4 regions of the Streptomyces sp. NPDC111744 genome follow, and region 4 is predicted to be linked to each of the others. Evidence: riboswitches for the same ligand, from Rfam matches in the RefSeq annotation. Region 4 holds a riboswitch; each other region holds the start of a gene.

The links. A riboswitch is a leader RNA that binds a small molecule or an ion and turns the genes downstream of it on or off. The one in region 4 is predicted to bind cyclic di-AMP.
Region 1: linked by a shared signal. The riboswitch ahead of ACZ7OO_RS23745 (M23 family metallopeptidase) and the one ahead of ACZ7OO_RS10200 (M23 family metallopeptidase) in region 4 are both predicted to bind cyclic di-AMP.
Region 2: linked by a shared signal. The riboswitch ahead of ACZ7OO_RS03755 (transglycosylase SLT domain-containing protein) and the one ahead of ACZ7OO_RS10200 (M23 family metallopeptidase) in region 4 are both predicted to bind cyclic di-AMP.
Region 3: linked by a shared signal. The riboswitch ahead of ACZ7OO_RS18650 (transglycosylase family protein) and the one ahead of ACZ7OO_RS10200 (M23 family metallopeptidase) in region 4 are both predicted to bind cyclic di-AMP.

The regions. Positions count from the first base shown of each region.
Region 1 is NZ_JBVKCG010000010.1:251,164-255,367, reverse strand. Features, by position in the region: gene ACZ7OO_RS23755 (SGNH/GDSL hydrolase family protein) at 1-636, opposite strand, end outside; gene ACZ7OO_RS23750 (DUF6250 domain-containing protein) at 782-1,498, opposite strand; gene ACZ7OO_RS23745 (M23 family metallopeptidase) at 1,707-2,669, opposite strand; cyclic di-AMP (ydaO/yuaA leader) riboswitch at 2,674-2,834, opposite strand; gene ACZ7OO_RS23740 (alpha-galactosidase) at 3,143-4,204, opposite strand, start outside.
Region 2 is NZ_JBVKCG010000001.1:788,308-792,511, forward strand. Features, by position in the region: cyclic di-AMP (ydaO/yuaA leader) riboswitch at 1,472-1,669, shown strand; gene ACZ7OO_RS03755 (transglycosylase SLT domain-containing protein) at 1,673-2,158, shown strand; gene ACZ7OO_RS03760 (HAD family hydrolase) at 2,168-2,974, opposite strand; gene ACZ7OO_RS03765 (hypothetical protein) at 3,266-3,538, shown strand; partial or broken gene ACZ7OO_RS03770 (FAD-dependent oxidoreductase) at 3,858-4,204, opposite strand, start outside.
Region 3 is NZ_JBVKCG010000007.1:228,790-232,993, forward strand. Features, by position in the region: gene eno (phosphopyruvate hydratase) at 1-819, opposite strand, end outside; gene ACZ7OO_RS18650 (transglycosylase family protein) at 1,216-1,899, opposite strand; cyclic di-AMP (ydaO/yuaA leader) riboswitch at 1,903-2,074, opposite strand; gene ACZ7OO_RS18655 (transglycosylase family protein) at 2,269-3,279, opposite strand; gene ACZ7OO_RS18660 (cytochrome P450 family protein) at 3,483-4,204, opposite strand, start outside.
Region 4 is NZ_JBVKCG010000004.1:18,266-22,469, forward strand. Features, by position in the region: gene ACZ7OO_RS10195 (aldo/keto reductase) at 1-533, opposite strand, end outside; gene ACZ7OO_RS10200 (M23 family metallopeptidase) at 691-1,734, opposite strand; cyclic di-AMP (ydaO/yuaA leader) riboswitch at 1,743-1,901, opposite strand; gene ACZ7OO_RS10205 (PP2C family protein-serine/threonine phosphatase) at 2,144-3,253, opposite strand; tRNA gene ACZ7OO_RS10210 (tRNA-Met) at 3,435-3,508, opposite strand; gene ACZ7OO_RS10215 (dihydrofolate reductase family protein) at 3,565-4,204, opposite strand, start outside.

The sequences.
Region 1 (4,204 bases), on a different contig from region 4:
CTCCAGGGTGCCGCGGGGCGGCAGCGGCGGCCACGGCTGGTCCGGGTCGGCCGGCACCTCGACGCCGAGCACCTGACCGGCCCGCAGGGCCACGCGCGTGTGCCCCTCGGGAGAGAGGTGCAGCCGGTCGCCGTCCCAGGCCCGCCGGTCCTGCACGGTCTTCAGGGACCACAGGTCGAGGACAGGGCAGCCGTAACGGTCGGCGACGGCCCGGACATGCCCGTTGTAGGTGGCGATCTTGCCGCGCAGATGCTTGAGGACGGGCACGCCACGGGTGTCGAACCCGGTGGTCACCAGTACCGTGCCGACGGCTTCGGTCAGTTGGGCCACGGCCCGCTCGAACCGCTCGGCCACCTCGTCGGGGTCGGTGCCTGGGCGGATGATGTCGTTGCCGCCCGCGCAGAAGGAGACCAGGTCCGGGGCGAGTTCCAGGGCCTGCGGCACCTGGTCCGCCACGACCTGGTCGAGCAGTTTCCCGCGTACCGCGAGGTTGGTGTACTCGAAGTCGCCCTCGGGCCGCCGGTCCGACAGCAGTACCGCGAACCGGTCGGCCCAGCCGACGAACGCCCCGTCGGGGCCGGGGTCGCCGACACCCTCGGTGAAGCTGTCCCCCACCGCCACGTACGACCCGATCACTGATGCCTTGTCACTCTTCGAATCGTCTGCCACATCGGACCATGATTCACCTTTGACTGTGACCTACGCGACCGTAATAAGGGGTTGACTGGCGGTGAGATAAGACACTTCTAAATACTTCACCAAGGTTGGAATAAGGCTCTGATCAGCGACGTTGACGTGATGATCGCCAGACGCCGAAGTCACTGAACCTGAAGTGACTCCAGGTGGTACGGAACGCGAAGTACCCACCCTTGTAGGGCTCCAGGTCGGTGTAGTCGAACACCGGTCGGTCGTTGTTCCACCATTGCACAGCCCCGCCGTCGGAGACGATTCGCACATGGTTGGGCTGGTTCGCGACCAGGAGCGGTTCGGTGTAGTCGTAGACCAGCGGCCGTACGCCGGGCTCGCCGACGTAACGGCGGAGCCTGGTCGTCGTGTTGTAGTTGGCGCCGTAGCCGGCGTAGTACGTCTTCAGGTAGTCGTACTCGGCGAGCGCGCCACCGCGCGGGGTGGCGAACAGGTCGTCAGGGGAACGGACGTCGGTGGCGTTCCAGAAGTTGTTGAGGTCCGAGACGCGGTCGTTGGCGCCGCCCGCCGACACCGGTGTGGCGGTGTACCCCAGGACGTACGGCCCCTCCAGCCGTCGCCGGAACCAGACGGTGGCGCCGGCGGGCACGTCGACCTCCAGGACCCCGTGCGAGGCGGCGACCGTGCCGCCCTGCTCCAGCTCCACGAACCACTGGCCGAGACCGTGGCGGAAGTCGTCGTGGGCGATCAGCCGGCGATGCCGGTGCGCGGCGCTCGCCTGCCCAGCGGGCACGAAGGCCGCGAGGGCGGCTCCGGCGGCCAGGGCTCCGAAGCCTCGGCGGGTGGTCGTCATACGGCGGGTTCCTTCCGTCGGGGCGCGAGTGAGGGCGAGCGCATGAGCGGAAAGCGCTTGCACCCGGCGGGATCACTGTGCCGCCGCCCCGCCTTCGCTGTCGACGACCCGAACACTCCTGTCACGAGAAAGCAACGCGCCGAAGGCCGGACCCGGGGATCGGGGGTCCGGCCTTCGGAGTGCGTGTCAGATCGATGGAGGCGCCGGTTCAGCCGACGGCGAGGCCCTTCGAACGGAGGTAGGCGACCGGGTCGACGTCCGAGCCGTAGTCAGGGGTGGTCCGGATCTCGAAGTGGAGGTGCGGGCCGGTCACGTTGCCGGTGGCACCGGAGAGACCGATCTGCTGGCCCGCGGTCACGGTCTGGCCGACCGAGACGGAGAGCGCGGAGAGGTGGCCGTACTGCGCGTAGTAGCCGTCGGCGAGCCTGATGACGACCTGGTTGCCGTAGGAACCGCCCCAGCCGGCCGTGACGACCGTGCCCGCGCCGACGGCCTTGACCGGGGTGCCGGTCGGGACGACGAAGTCGACGCCGGTGTGGTAACCGCTGGACCACATGCTGCCGGCCACGTGGTAGCCGGTGCCGACCGTGGCACCGGTCACCGGGAGGGTGAAGCCGGAGGCCGTCGTCGTCGACGTGTCCGAGGAGAAGGTCGAGTTCGAGGACGACGACGAGGACGAGGACGAGGAGGGGGTGGACGACCGCGAGTGGGACCACGTCTCGGATCGGGAGTCCGAGTTCGGGGTCCGTGTCGTCGTGGTGTGACGGCCGCCGAGGGTGAGCTTGAGACCGGGGTGGATCAGCGAGGGGTTGTCGCCGACGGCCTGCCGGTTGTCGGCGTAGAGCCGGTGCCAGCCGCCGTCGACGTTCTGCTCGCGGGCGATCTTCGAGAGATAGTCGCCGGGCACCACCGTGTAGGTGTGGTGTGTGGAATTCTCGGTGGCGGAATTCTGAACGGCCGACTTCTGAACGGCGGCCTTCCGTACAGCCGTCTTCTCGATGATCGGAAGCGACTGCGTGGCCTTTTCGGAAACGGACTGCGCGGTGGCCGCGTGGGCGCCGGTCGCCCCCATGAGCGGCAGAGCCAGCGCGGCGCCACCGGTTCCGGCGACGGCCATGGAGCGGGTGAAACGCTGGGTCTTGGGGCGGCGGTGCTTACCCTTCGCGGGCATGACGCATTCCTCTCCGGCGCCTGCGAGGTGAGCTGTCGGGTTCGGGCTGGAGCTGCCCGGCCACGCGGGATGACGTGGCTGTACCCCTAGCCGTCCCGGGAACCGGAACAGGCGGTCATACCTGGTGGGTCCCCCGCTCCTGCCGTGCACGGGTGAGTGTGTGTGGGGATTCCGGGCGGCGGCAGGATTCGGCGTTCCGTCCGGATGCGTGGCGAACGTAAGCGAGCAAGACGCACCCGGACAAGCCATCGGTTCCGGCTGTCCGAGTTTCGCTTGATCCGTTACGGGGATTCCCGGTCGCCCTCCGTGCATCCCGGCTTTCCTCGCTTTCCTGATCCCCTTGAAAAGCACGGGAAGTACGTGGACATGACGAGCGACGGACGGTCACGAATATGACGCTCCTCACGCACGTCACGCCACGTCCCTCTATTCCAGAGCGAGTTGCAATGAAGGAGCCAATTCGGACAGAAGACTCAGATGCGGCGCAGCCGGAGAACTGCCGCATCCAGGTCACCGCGCAGCTCTGTGCGCAGCCCATGATGCAACAGAACAGCACCTCGGTGCACTTCGCCCGTTTCACGGCATTCATACGACGCTGTCGGGTCGAGCCCCTGCAGTCGCAGCGCCGGCATCGGCTCGCCGTAGCTCTGCGCCTGGAGCCAGGCGAGGACCACGGTCTCGTCGCCGAGCGTGTACTGCACCGCGCTGAGCCCGCCGGTCGGCGGCCGCAGCCGGAACTGGTCGCCGCGCTGCACCAGGGGCCGGATGTCCTTGTAGAGCTCCACCCAGCGGCCGGCCTCGGCGAGCTCTTCCTCGGTCCACTGCGAGAGGTCGCCGCCGACGCCGAGCGCCCCCGCCATGGAGCTGACGAAGCGGAAACGCAGCGAGCTGACCCGGCCGTTGAGCTGATGGTTCGGGCTGTCGGTGACCCAGGCGGACATCACCCGGGCGGGGTGGATCTGGCTGAAGCCGTGCTGGATGGCGAGCCGGTCCAGCGGGTCGGTGTTGTCGGAGGTCCACACCTCGTCGGTGCGGCTCATGATGCCGAGGTCGATCCGGCCGCCACCGCCGGAGCAGGACTCGATGGCGACGTTCGGGTGGGCTGCCCGGAGCCGGTCGAGCAGGGCGTACAGCCCGCGGACGTGGTCGACCCACAGGCGCTGCGGGTACGGCTCGCCGGGCCAGCCCGCGTCGGTGAAGCAGCGGTTGAAGTCCCACTTGACGTAGTCGATCGGGGCGCTGGACAGCAGGGTGTCGAGCTGTTCCCAGAGGTACTCCTGGACGTCCTCGCGGGCGAGGTTGAGGACGAGCTGATTGCGTAGTTCCGTCCGCTTCCGTCCCTGCTGGTACTGGACCCAGTCGGGGTGCGCGCGGTACAGGTCGCTGTCCGCGTTGACCATCTCGGGTTCGACCCAGATGCCGAACTGCATACCGAGGGCGTGCACATAGTCCGCGAGGGGCCTGAGCCCGTTCGGGAAGCGGTCGGGGTTGGGCGTCCAGTCGCCGAGGCCCGCGCGGTCGCTGGTGCGGGCGCC
Region 2 (4,204 bases), on a different contig from region 4:
GATCACCGATAGCGCCCACCGTTACACCCCGGGCGCTATCGGATCACGACCGGTATGTTTTGATCAGCCGATACGACCTGACATCCAATGACTTAACAGGAAGTACCGCCAGTTGTCCCGAACCGGGGCTCAAGTCGTGTCCCGGGCCGGAGGGGGAACCGCGTCCCCGACCAGTGCCGTCACCGGGTCCGACGGCGGGCCGTCCCACAGAGCGCCGACCACGGACGGTCATGTCTTCTCCGACCGACGTCACCTGCCCGGAGGTACCCCCTTCGCGGCCCGTCAAAGCCGACGGGGTTCAGATCGAGTCGATCCGTACCCCTACATCCGTCCCCTACGAGATCACGCACGAGGACCTCCGCACCCCCCTTCATCCCCTTCGCCGTCCGAACGCCGTTCCCCCGCGCGCGTGGCGCCCACGGACGGACGAGACCGCCCCCGCACCGCTCGAAGACCTCCCCCGCCGAGCTCACCGACCGGACGAGCCCACGCGGCCGCCGGCGCCGACCGCGCCCGATGGGTCATGGACATGCCTCGGTCGGCCGACAGGCCCCGCGACCGTCGAGCGGCCGGCATCCCCCGGGACGGCTGCATCTCCCTCCGGGTGACGGCCCTCGCGCCCGAGCCGCTCAAAGCGGTCGCCGTGCACTCCACGGACGGCCGCTATGACAACGACGCGTGGGGCGGCGGAGGTTCCCCTCTCACGGTGGACACGCGCGCATGGACAGCCGCCTCGCCCGCCGCCGGGTCGGTGGGCCCGCCGATCCCTCCTCCAACGTGACCGGAATCACGTACGCCCGCCGGGGCCCACGCACGTGAACTCCACGCCGGCTCGGAGGACTTGGGCCGACCCGTCGCCGTGGAGGAATCCGAACGGACGTAGCCGACGGGCGCCGACCTCCCGGCCGCGGTCGATCAGCGGACGCGCGTACCCGGACCGTGCAGAGTTCACGAGGGGCGCACCGGAGACGTACACGACCGGATGAACCAGCTGAAACAGATGAACTGGACGAGCAGCGCCCACTGCCCACCCGCATCCGGTCTGGCCCGTCGGTTCGCTTACCGAGCCACAATTCCACCGAATTAGACAATTCGGGCAATACCCGAAATCACCTGTGATGCACGCCACTCTTCTCGCCTCAATTGGGGCAATCCACGCAAATAATGGCGGAGCGCTTTTCCACCGATGCCCGGAAAAACGGACTTCACGAATCCCTCATGTCTGATTTGCCGCGATTGCCACTTCGTGAAGTGGGTCACGTCGGTCGGGAGGCCGTAAAGGCTAGGACGAACCTTTCTTTCCGTTCCCTGTGGGCGAGTTGTGGCTTGGCAGCCGCAAAGGATCAAGTACCCCATACGACTCAGATCAAGGTCAATCGGTGTGTTGTGTGAATCCAGCACTTGTTCCGGACATGTGCTCTCGCATACGTTCCCGCTCGCCGGGCGGACGCCGAATCCTGCCGCCGCCCGTCGTGACCCATCGACGAGTCCATTCGCACGGCAGGAGCGGGGGATCCAGGTAAGTCGCCGGACCGGGCGGCCGACGTCAACGACGGACGTCGTACCGGAACGGCTAGGGGTGAAGTCGCCTCGCCTTCGGGCGGTGCGGCCGGGCACTCCCCGCGCCCGAACCCGACAGCTCACCTCGTAGGCGACGGAGAGGAACTTCGCCATGTCTGCTGCCACTCAGCACCGCCGTCCCCGCCGTAACCGCATCGTCCGCACGCTTGCCATCGCCGGCACCGGCGCCGCCGTTCTCGCCCTCCCGCTCATCGGGGCGACCACCGCCTCCGCCGCCACCTCCACCTCGACGGCCTCGACGACGCTCGCCGGGTACCCGAACAACCTCGACGGCTGGATCCGCGAGTCGCTCGCGATCATGGCCGAGAAGCACATCCCCGGCAGCTACAACGGCATCTACCGCAACGTGATGCGTGAGTCGTCCGGCAACCCGCAGGCCATCAACCTCTGGGACTCCAACGCGGCCGCCGGCATCCCGTCCAAGGGCCTGCTCCAGGTGATCGACCCGACGTTCAAGACCTACCACGTGGACGGCACGTCGTTCGACATCTACGACCCGGTCGCGAACATCACCGCCGCCTGCAACTACGCCGCCGCGCGGTACGGCTCGATGGACAACGTGCACGGCGCGTACTGACCGGCGCCGTCAGCTGAAGAGTCTTTCGAGGACGACGGCGATGCCGTCGTCCTCGTTCGACAAGGTGATCTCGTCGGCCACCGCCTTGAGTTCGGGATGGGCGTTGGCCATGGCCACCCCGTAGGACGCCCAGTCGAACATGGGCACGTCGTTGGGCATGTCACCGAAGGCGACGGCCTGTTCGGGGCTCAGCCCCAGGTGGTCGGCGGCCAGCGCCAGCCCGGTCGCCTTGGTCACCCCGCACGGCTGGAGCTCGACGGTCCCCGGCCCCGACATGGTGACCGTCGCCAGCGATCCCACCACCGCGCGCGCGGTGGCCGCCAGTTCGTCGTCGGAGAGGGTGTGGTGGCGCAGCAGCACCTTGCTGATGGGCGCGCACCACAGGTCGTCACGCCGGTCGACGCGCAGCGCGGGCAGCGTGGGGTGGGGCATCAGATAGCCCGGCTCGATGAGCGTGAGCCCGTCCACGCCGTCCTGGTCGACCGCCGCGTACACCTGTCCGACCTCGGCCTCGATCTTGCCGAGGGCGGTCTCCGCCAGCTCCCGGTCCAGGGTGACCGACCACAGCAGTCGGGCTGTGCCGGCGTCGTACACCTGCGCTCCCTGGCCGCAGACCGCGAGTCCCGTGCAGCCGAGGTCGTCCAGGAGGGGGCGCACTCTCGGCGCGGGGCGCCCGGTCACCACGAGATGCCGGGCGCCGGCCCGGCCGGCCCGCGCGAGCGCGGCGAGCGACCGTTCCGACAGGGTGTCGTCGGCGCGCAGCAGCGTGCCGTCCAGGTCGGTGGCGATCAGTGAGTACGGGGTGGGTGCGACCATGATCAGAGAATACGGACAGCACGCCTCGGAGACTCACTGTGCGTTTCGGCCTCAAGTGGCGCCCGCCGCCTCCGTGATGGGGCGTTGTCAGTGGGCCACGTTACGTTGGCGGTGGGTTGATGGCACCGATCGGACGGGGCGGGCGTAGGACGGACAGACCGGGGGTCTCCCGCGCGCATCTGCTGGAGTCGGCGTCCGACGCGCTGGAGCGGCTTCCGCGGGCGCTGCGGCCGGAGATCTACGCCGTCGTTCCGTATCCGTCGTGTCGACGACGACGAGCGCAGACCGTACGTGGCGGCCGGCGACGACACCGAGAGCCAGTACGAGGCCGAACGGGACCCGGCGGACCCCGGCGAGGCGCGCTGGAACTACGGGCGTTGGCTCCTCGGTGGCTTCGAGATGCTCGGCAACTGTCCTGGGGACCCGGTCGGCGGCGTGCTGTCCACCGAGGAGGTCCGGCGGCTCGGACTCTGGTTCGACGGGGACGGCGAGAACGCCGAACTGGACGCGAGGCGAGCTGTTGGGGCTGCACTTCGCCGACGCGTGCGTACGGCTGACGCATGATCCGCATGCCGGGGGCCGCATCGAGAAGGTCCTCGGGCGACCGCTGCCGGTGGTGGCCTTACATGTACTGCCCGGGAAGGGAGGTCGAGGCCACGGAAGCCGCCAATCCGCCCGGGTCGATCGAGGAGTTCCTGGCCTGGCAGCCGCGGCCGAGGCGGCACAGCCCCGGGGCGGGGGTGGCGGCCCGGCCCGCGGAGGCGGGTGTCGGCCCGGATCCAGGGGCGGCTGGCGGCCTGGCCCCCAGTGCGGGTGGGCGGCGCCGGATCCGGGGCGGTGGGCGGGGCGGGCGTCAGGCGTGGGCAGCCGCCAGGTGTTTGGCCCGCACCTGGGCGCCCGCCTCGGCCGCGAGAGCCGCCGTCTCCAGCGCGGACTGTCCGGCACCGACGACGATCAGTTCCTTGCCGGAGCAGCGGGTCAGGTCGTGGTGCTGGGAGCTGTGTGAGACGGGGCCGTGGGCCCGTCCGCCGCCGCTTTCGCGAGCACCGCGGGGAGATGGGCGAGTCCCGACAGGCCGGTGGCGACGACGACCGCGCGGGCGGTGAACAACTCTCCCGAGTCCAACTTCAGTTCGAACCCGGCCGCCTTGTCGCGGTCCCCGGAGACCACCCGCACCCGCTCCAGCTCGGGCACCAGCTTCTGCTGGAACCACTCGCCGTAGCCGATGAA
Region 3 (4,204 bases), on a different contig from region 4:
CTCGTAGTACTCGGTCATCTCGGCGGCCGAGCGGGACTTGCCCTCGAACTCGTACTTGCCGTCCTTGTAGAACTCGGACGCGGCGACGTCGAGCGCCAGCGCGATCTGCTCGCCCGGGACGTAGCCGGCCTGCTTGATCGCCTCGAGGATGAGGTCGAGGGCCGCGCGGTTGGACTCCAGGTTCGGGGCGAAGCCGCCCTCGTCGCCGAGGCCGGTGGACAGGCCCTTGTTCTTCAGGACCTTCTTCAGGGTGTGGTAGACCTCGGCACCCCAGCGCAGCGCCTCGGAGAACGACTCCGCGCCGATCGGGGCGATCATGAACTCCTGGATGTCCACGTTGGAGTCCGCGTGCGAGCCGCCGTTGAGGATGTTCATCATCGGCACCGGCAGCAGGTGCGCGTTGGGGCCGCCCAGGTAGCGGAACAGCGGCAGGTCGCTGGCCTCGGAGGCGGCGTGGGCGACGGCGAGGGAGACGCCGAGGATGGCGTTGGCGCCGAGCGAGCCCTTGTTGTCGGTGGCGTCCAGGTCGAACATGGCCTGGTCGATCAGGCGCTGCTCGGTGGCGTCGTAGCCGACCAGCTCCGGACCGATCTGCTCGATCACGGCGAGGACGGCCTTCTCGACGCCCTTGCCCAGGTAGCGGTTGGGGTCACCGTCGCGGAGCTCGATGGCCTCGAAGGCGCCCGTGGAGGCGCCGGACGGGACGGCGGCACGACCGGTGCTGCCGTCGTCGAGGCCGACCTCGACCTCGACCGTGGGGTTGCCTCGGGAGTCCAGGATTTCCCGGGCTACGACGACGTCGATGGACGGCACGAGCATCTCCTTCTTGGGATGTGACGCTGGTTGTGCGGGCGCACGCGGGCCTTGTCGGCCCTTGCTCAGCCTTGCGACTAGAGCCTAACCGTCCCGGGGCCGTCAGCCAGCCGACCGACCGGCCCGTGGACACACAGACGGTACCCATTGTTCATGCGCGGAACAAAGGGGGGCCCGATGAAGAACGGAAGAAGAGCGGGTCAAGGGGAGGACCGCGCGAGGACGGCAGGCGGACGGCAGGCGGACGGCAATGAGAAACCCCGCCCCGGTGCGTTCGGGGGAAAACGCACCGGAGCGGGGGCTCGTGGGGGACGGGGGTGGCCCGCACGTGCTCCTCACTATGAGGAGCACGGCTGTGCGGGCGCTGTGCTTCAGCCGGCGCCCGCGTATTACTTCGGGCGCTTACTTCAGGTGCAGCTGCTGACCCGGGTAGATGAAGTCGGCGTCGTCGACGATGTCCTTGTTCAGCTTGAACAGCGCCTGCCAGCCGCCCTTGACCTTGTGCTTCTCGGCGATCGAGCTGAGCGTGTCGCCCTTGAGGACCTTGTACTCGCCGTCGCCCTTCTTGACCTTCTTGCCGGTCGGGGTGGTGACGGTCTTCTTGGCGGCGGGACGCTCGGCGGAGCGGGAGGCGGCCTGGGTGTCGGTCGTACGGCTGCTGGTGCCGCTGTTCGACGAGCTGGAGCTGGAGGACGAGCTGCTGCCGGTGTAGGCGGCGCCGGACAGGCCCGTGCCGCAGACCGGCCAGGCGCCCTTGCCCTGCGCGGCGAGGACCTTCTCGGCGATCTCGATCTGCTGCGCCTTGCCGGCCTGGTTGGCCTGCGCGGCGTACTGGGTGCCGCCGTACGCGGCCCAGGTGGAGGCGGAGAACTGCAGGCCGCCGTAGTAGCCGTTGCCGGTGTTGATGGCCCAGTTGCCGCCGGACTCGCACTGGGCGACGGCGTCCCACTCGGAGGCGGTGGCGGCGGAGGCGGTGCCGGACGCCATCAGCGGGGCGGCGATGGCGACACCGGTGACGCCGGCGAGCGCGGCGGCGCGGGTGGCCTTGGACGGACGACGGTGCTTGCCCTTGCCGGAAAACAGCATGGTGGATCCCCTCACCGACGCCTGCGAGGTGAGCTGTCGGGTTCGGGCCGGTTGAGTTGCCCGGCCGCACACCTCGCGGTGCGCGGCTTCACCCCGAGCCGGACACGGCAGCCTCAACTACCGGTCCTGGCACTTACCTTGGGTCCCCCGCTCCTGCCTACGGCGCTTTACGCGACGACTGTTCCCGGGCAGCCGCTGGCAGGACTCGGCGTTGCGACGGCCGGGGCTCGTGGTGACGAGCGGCCTCGACCGTAAACAGGCGATCAGGTGAATTTCAAAGATGATCAGGGCTTCTGAGACTCATCCCACACTTTCGCCAAACCGGACATTTGACTTCTAAGTGGGGCGGTTCGAGAGCGCCAACTCCCGCTAGTCCGCGTTCGTTTCGGTGCCGAGTTTCAGGGTCTGACCGGGGGCGACGTGGTTCGGGTCGGTGCCGATGTCGGCCTTGTTGGCGGCATAGAGCGCGCGCCATCCTCCTTCGAGGCCAAGGGAGTCGGCGATGGAGGCGAGGGTGTCGCCGTCCCGGACGGTGTAGGTGCCGGCGTCACGGGAGGCGTGACGGCCGGAAGAAGTCGCACTCTGACCGTTTGTCACGTTTTCGTCCGCCGTGCCGCCGCGATGCTTGCCACCGCCACTGACGGCTCCCGTGTCGACAAGGCTCCAAGAGCCGCCGGTCTGCCATGAATTGTCCGACTCATCAGCTTCGGACGTGACGGGGTTCTCACTCGCCTTCGAGGTGCCGGAGCCGTTGGATCTCGACTTGTCCGCCTTGGTGGAGTCGGCAGGGGTGCCCGTACCCGAGTCCCCACTCGCGCTCGGGGACGGGGTGGCGGAGCCGGCTCCGGAGTCCGCGGCACCCAAGGAGGGGTTGGACGAGCCGGAATCCGATGAGCCGGATGAACCAGATGAAGAGGACGAATCCGACAACCCGGAGGACGAGTCGGATGTGCCCGACGTGTTGTCCGATCCGCCGAGGCCCGTGTCGACGTTCACCGAGGCGTCGTCCGAGGAGAGGCCGGCGAGTAGGGCACAGGTCCGCCAGGGCTTGGTGCCCTGGTCGGCGAGGATCTTCTCGGCGACGGCGATCTGCTGCGAACGGCTCGCCTGGTCCGGCGTGGTGGCGTACTCCTGGCCGCCGTACTGGTCCCAGTCGTCCTGGGACATCTGCAGGCCGCCGTAGTAGCCGGTGCCGGCGTCCATGCTCCAGGAGCCGCCGCTCTCGCACTCGGCCACCCGGTCCCAGGTGCTGCCGTCGGCCGCGTTGGCGCTCGCCGCCCCGAGGAGCGGGATGGCGATGGCGGAGCCGGTCACGCCGGCCGCGACGAGGATGGCCGGAGCCTGACGGGGGCGACGGTGACGACCGTTCCCGGAGAGCATGCGGAAACCTTTCGAGCGACAGCGGTGACCGGCGACGGGTCCCGCCGGGGCGTCGCACTGATGGGTGAACGTATAGGCAGACGATCACTTGTCACAAGTTAATGCCGCGCAGATCACGTGAAGATCACAGACTTGAACAGTGGTCATCTTTGCCGGTGGGAGGCCGGAGGGAGGCGTGCCGGTGGTGGATGCCGGTGGTGGGCTCATCGGCCGTGGGGGGTGAACTCCACGGGGAGCGTGCGCAGTCCGCGCATGATGAGCCCGCCGCGCCAGCGCAACTCGCTCTCCGCCACCGCGAGTCGCAGGTCGGGGAGGCGGCTGAGGAGGGCGGCGAGCGCGGTCTGTCCTTCCAGGCGGGCGAGCGGGGCGCCCAGGCAGTAGTGGATGCCGTGGCCGTATCCGAGGTGCTGGTTGTCCCGGCGTGCGAGGTCGAGCGTGTCCGGCTCGGCGAACCGCTCCGGGTCCCGGTCCGCGGCGGCGAGTACGACGAGGACCGGGTCGCCTGGCGCGATGCGCTGCCCGCCGATGCCGAGCGGCTCGGTGGCGAATCGCCAGGTGGCCAGCTCCACCGGCCCGTCGTAGCGCAGCAGTTCCTCGACCCCGGTCTCCAGCAGCCCGCGCTCGCCGGCGGCGAGGGAGTCCTGGAGGCGGCGGCGCTGTGCCGGATGGGTGAGCAGGGCGTACGTCCCGTTGCCGATGAGGTTGACCGTGGTCTCGAAGCCGGCGAACAGGAGGATGAACGCCATGGCGGCGGCCTCGTTCTCGGTGAGGTGCTCGCCTTCGTCGGAGGCCCGGATGAGCCCGGAGATGAGGTCCTCACCGGGGGCGGGCTCGGCGGACAGCGCCTCCCGCTTCCGGTGGATCAGCTCGGCCAGATATCCCCGCATCTTCTTCACGGACCGCGCGACCCCGCCTCGCGGCCCTC
Region 4 (4,204 bases):
TCGCGGTCGGAGAGGTCCAGGGACTCCTGGAGCCGCTCGGCGGTGATGTTGGAGGCGGCGATGTGGCGGACCTTGCCCGCCCGCACCAGCTCGTCCAGGGCGCCGATGATCTCCTCGACCGGGATCTCGGGCTTGTCGAAGTGCGTGTAGTACAGGTCGATGTAGTCGGTGCCGAGCCGGCGCAGGGACGCGTCGGCGGCGGCCTTGATGTTGGCGGCCGACAGGCCCTGGTACTCGGGGTGCTGGCTGACCTTCGTCGCGATGACGACGTCGTCGCGGTTGCCGCGCGCCTTGACCCACCTGCCGATGACGGTCTCGGACTCGCCGCCCTTGTGGCCATCGATCCAGGCCGTGTACGAGTCGGCGGTGTCCACGAAGTTGCCGCCCGCGGCCGTGTACGCGTCGAGGACGGCGAAGGAGGCGGCCTCGTCGGCGGTCCAGCCGAAGACGTTGCCGCCGAGGCAGAGCGGGAAGACCTCCAGGTCGGAGGCGCCGAGCTTACGGAGGGAAGAGGAACCGGAAGAAGCAGTCATGCTTCAGTTCAACACCGGTGACCAGGGGGTCCCATGCCAGCGCAATACGAAGTTCTCGTAAAAGCGGAAGGCGCCCGGTAGTTCCGTGGGCACACCGGACCGGCAGCCCTGACGTCGGGGGGGTGTCGTCAGGACCGCCGGGGATCGGTGGGGTCCGTCAGGGGTTGAGGCCCTTGCCGCGCAGCCAGGTCATCGGGTCGATGGCGGTGGCCTGGCCGTTCGGGTGGACCTCCAGGTGGAGGTGCGGGCCGGTGACGTTGCCGGTGGCGCCCACGCGGCCGATGACGTCACCGGTCGCGACCTTCTGGCCGACCTTGACGCCGATCGATGACTGGTGGCAGAACCACAGCTCGGTGCCGTCGTCGAGGGTGATGATCGTGCGGTAGCCGTACGAGCCGGCCCAGCCGGCCTCCGTGACGGTGCCGCTGTGGACGGCCTTGATCAGCGTGCCGGTGGGGGCGGCGAAGTCGAGGCCGGTGTGGTAGCCGGAGGCCCACATGGAGCCGGCCTGTCCGAAGGTGCCGGTGATCGTGTAGGAGACGACCGGCAGCGTGTACTGCTTGGCCAGCGCCGCGAGCCGCTGCTGCTCGGCCTTCTGCTTCTCGGCGGCCTCCGCCTTGTCCTTGGCGTCGGCGGCCTTGGCGGCGGCCGCCTTCTCCGCCTTGGCCTCCGCGTCGGAGACCGCCTTGTCGGCGGCGGCCACGGCCTTGGCGCTGGCCTTGACGTCGATCTGGGTCTGCTGCTGTTCGGCCTGGGCGATGATCCGGCTGCGCAGTGCCTCGCCGGCGTCGGATGAGGAGGCGGACGAGTCCGCGTCGGTGGCGGTCGTCGTGGTGACGCTGCTGAGCGCGGTCTGGGTGGCCTTGTGGCCGCCGTCCTCGCCGAGCAGGGTGCCGACGGAGGACGGCAGGTCGGGCAGGGAGATGGAGACCGGCGGCTTGCCGGTGTTGGCACTGGCCATGCCGCCCGCGCCGACGGCGGCGATGACGCCGACGCCGAGGACCGTGGAGCTGCGGCCGAGCCCGCCGCCGCGCTGCTTGGCGACCCGGTGCCGGCCGCGTACCGGGGCGAGGGACTCCTCGGTCGGGTTCCACTCCTCCCAGGGGCCCTCGTCGGTGCGGTAGCCGCCGTAGCCGTAGGTCTCGGGTTGACGCTGGCTGGGCACGAACGGGGCTGTCGGAGCAGGCCGGTTGGACGCCACGCGGGCGCACTCCTTTCCTTCCGCTGCCTACCGGGTTAGCTGACGGGTTCGGAGCGGGAAGGTCTCCTACGCGCGTATACCGGCCGTTTTCTACCGGCGGCAGCCGTGCGATTCACCCCAAGGTGGTGGTTCCCCGGTTCCCTTGCGGGATTCGGCGCGTGCGCGCGGAGCCGTCGCGGGTGACGGCTGGGACGACCGCGCTGCGTTATCGAACGTTAATAGACCCGGCTGTAAGATTCCAAGCTGTTCGCCTTGATCATTAAGCTTTCAAAGCATGGACTTACCTGCCACGATCGGTCAAAACGGTCGAGTTGACCATGCGTTCTGTTCGGCTCAACAGTCCCACGTTTTGATGGTGACTCAGCCGTTACGCCGAGGGCGGTCGTCCGAACACAGGGCGTAACACGGATCAGGGTCGGCGTACGGCGAGCAGCGCCATGTCGTCGGTCATGCCGCCGCCGGTGTGCCGGCGCACCTCGGCCGCGAGCCGGGCCAGCAGCTGCCCGGGGGAGGTGACGGTACGGCCGGTCAGCCGCTGCTCGGGATCGTAGAACCGGCCGTGCGCGTCCCGTGCCTCGGAGAGGCCGTCGGTGTGCAGCAGCAGTGTGGCCCCGCTCGGGAACGGATGCTCGGCGGCCCGGTCGGGCCAGGCCCCCAACTCGCCCATCCCGAGCGGCAGCGCGGCCTCGGGCACCCGTACCGGGGACACCTTGCCGTCGCCGTGCAGCAGCAGGGGTGGCGGATGGCCGCGGTTGACGACCCGGACCGTGCCGTCGCCGTGCGGGAGTTCGGCGAGTACGGCGGTGGTGAACCCCTCGAACGCGTCGACGCCGCCGCGCCGGACGCCCTCGCGGGCCAGCGCCCGCTCCAGCCGCCCCGCCACCGCCTCCAGCGTGGCCTCCTGCTCGGCGGCCTCCCGGAACGCGCCGATGACCACGGCGACGGCGGCGACCGCGCCCGTGCCCTTGCCGCGGACATCGCCGACGACCAGTCGTACGCCGTACGGGGTGTCCTGGACGGCATAGAGGTCGCCGCCGATGAAGGTGCCCTCCTGGGCCGCCTCGTAGCAGGCGGCGATCTCGAAGCCGCCGATCCGCTCGGTGGGCTCGGGCAGAACGGCCCGCTGGGCGGCCTCGGCGATCTCGCGGGCGGAGGCGAGGCGCTGGTCGCCGATGCGGACGACCTGGTTGATGCCTGCGGCGAGGGCGGCGACGGTGGCCACGGTGAGGGCCTCGGTGACCGTGTCGACGTCGGGGCGGAAGGTGTAGCGGGCGTGCACGGCGTAGGCGGCGAGGAAGGACACGAGGCCGGTCAGGACGGTGGCGCGGAGGGAGGAGAGGGGCGCGGCGATCAGCGGGGCGGCCGTGAAGAAGGGGACGGGCGTGAACGCCTGCGGGGTGAGGGCGTCGTAACAGACGCCGACGACGATCAGCAGAGCGGGCAGGAAGCGGGCCAGGGTGCGGACGGCTGCGGACCCGTCCTCCTGCGCCTCTCCAGGGCCCACGGTACGACTCCCCATATGTCCCCTGTGTCCAATTGCGTGCCCGTCCAGGTTTGCTGTTGCGAGTCAGCGGGGGCGAGTGGTGTGGGCCGGGCGGATGAGTACGGACGGGTGTGATGAGGAACACGCACCGGTACGGTGCCGCTATATGACTCAGGGCCGGAATCCTAGTTCTTGGATTCCGGCCCTGGTCATTCAGTAGCGGGGACAGGATTTGAACCTGCGACCTCTGGGTTATGAGCCCAGCGAGCTACCGAGCTGCTCCACCCCGCGTCGTTGACACCAGCATACGCCATCAGAAGCGTGGGAGTCACACGGGTTAAGAGAGGTCAGCTCAGCAGGTGCACGTTGGGGGTCTTCGCCAGGTCCTCGTACTCGCCCAGCACCAGCACCGCCGCCCCCGCCTCCCGCAGCGTCCCCGTCCCGTCGGCCGACTCGACGAAGATGTCCGGCTCGCGCCATGCCGTGACCACCCGCCGTACCCCGGCCCGGAGGATCAGCTCGGCGCATGGGTGCGGCCGGGAGGAGCGGTGGGTGCAGGGTTCGAGGCTGGTGTAGACCGTGGCCGTGGCCAGCCGGGGGTCGGCCGACGGGATCTTGGCCAGGGCCGCCTCCTCCGCGTGGACGACGGGGTCGCCGGACTCCCGGGAGTGGCCGCGGGCCAGTTCCGTGCCGTCGGCCGCGACCACCACCGCGCCGACGCTGAACGCGGTCCGGGAGGGCGGGCAGTCGGCCGCCAGCTCGCAGGCGAGCCGCAGCCAGTGCCGGTCCGCGGCGGACGCCGACGCACCCGTGCCGGGGCCGGTGGGCTCGTACCGCATCAGCACGACGTCCTCGATCCGGCGGCTCTCCAGGAGCCGCAGCCGCCCGGCCTGGTACCCGCCCGGGCCGAACAGGCGCGGCGCCTTCGGGTCGCCGACGAAGACAGGGGCCAGGACCAGCTGGAGTTCGTCGGCCAGGCCCTGCTGG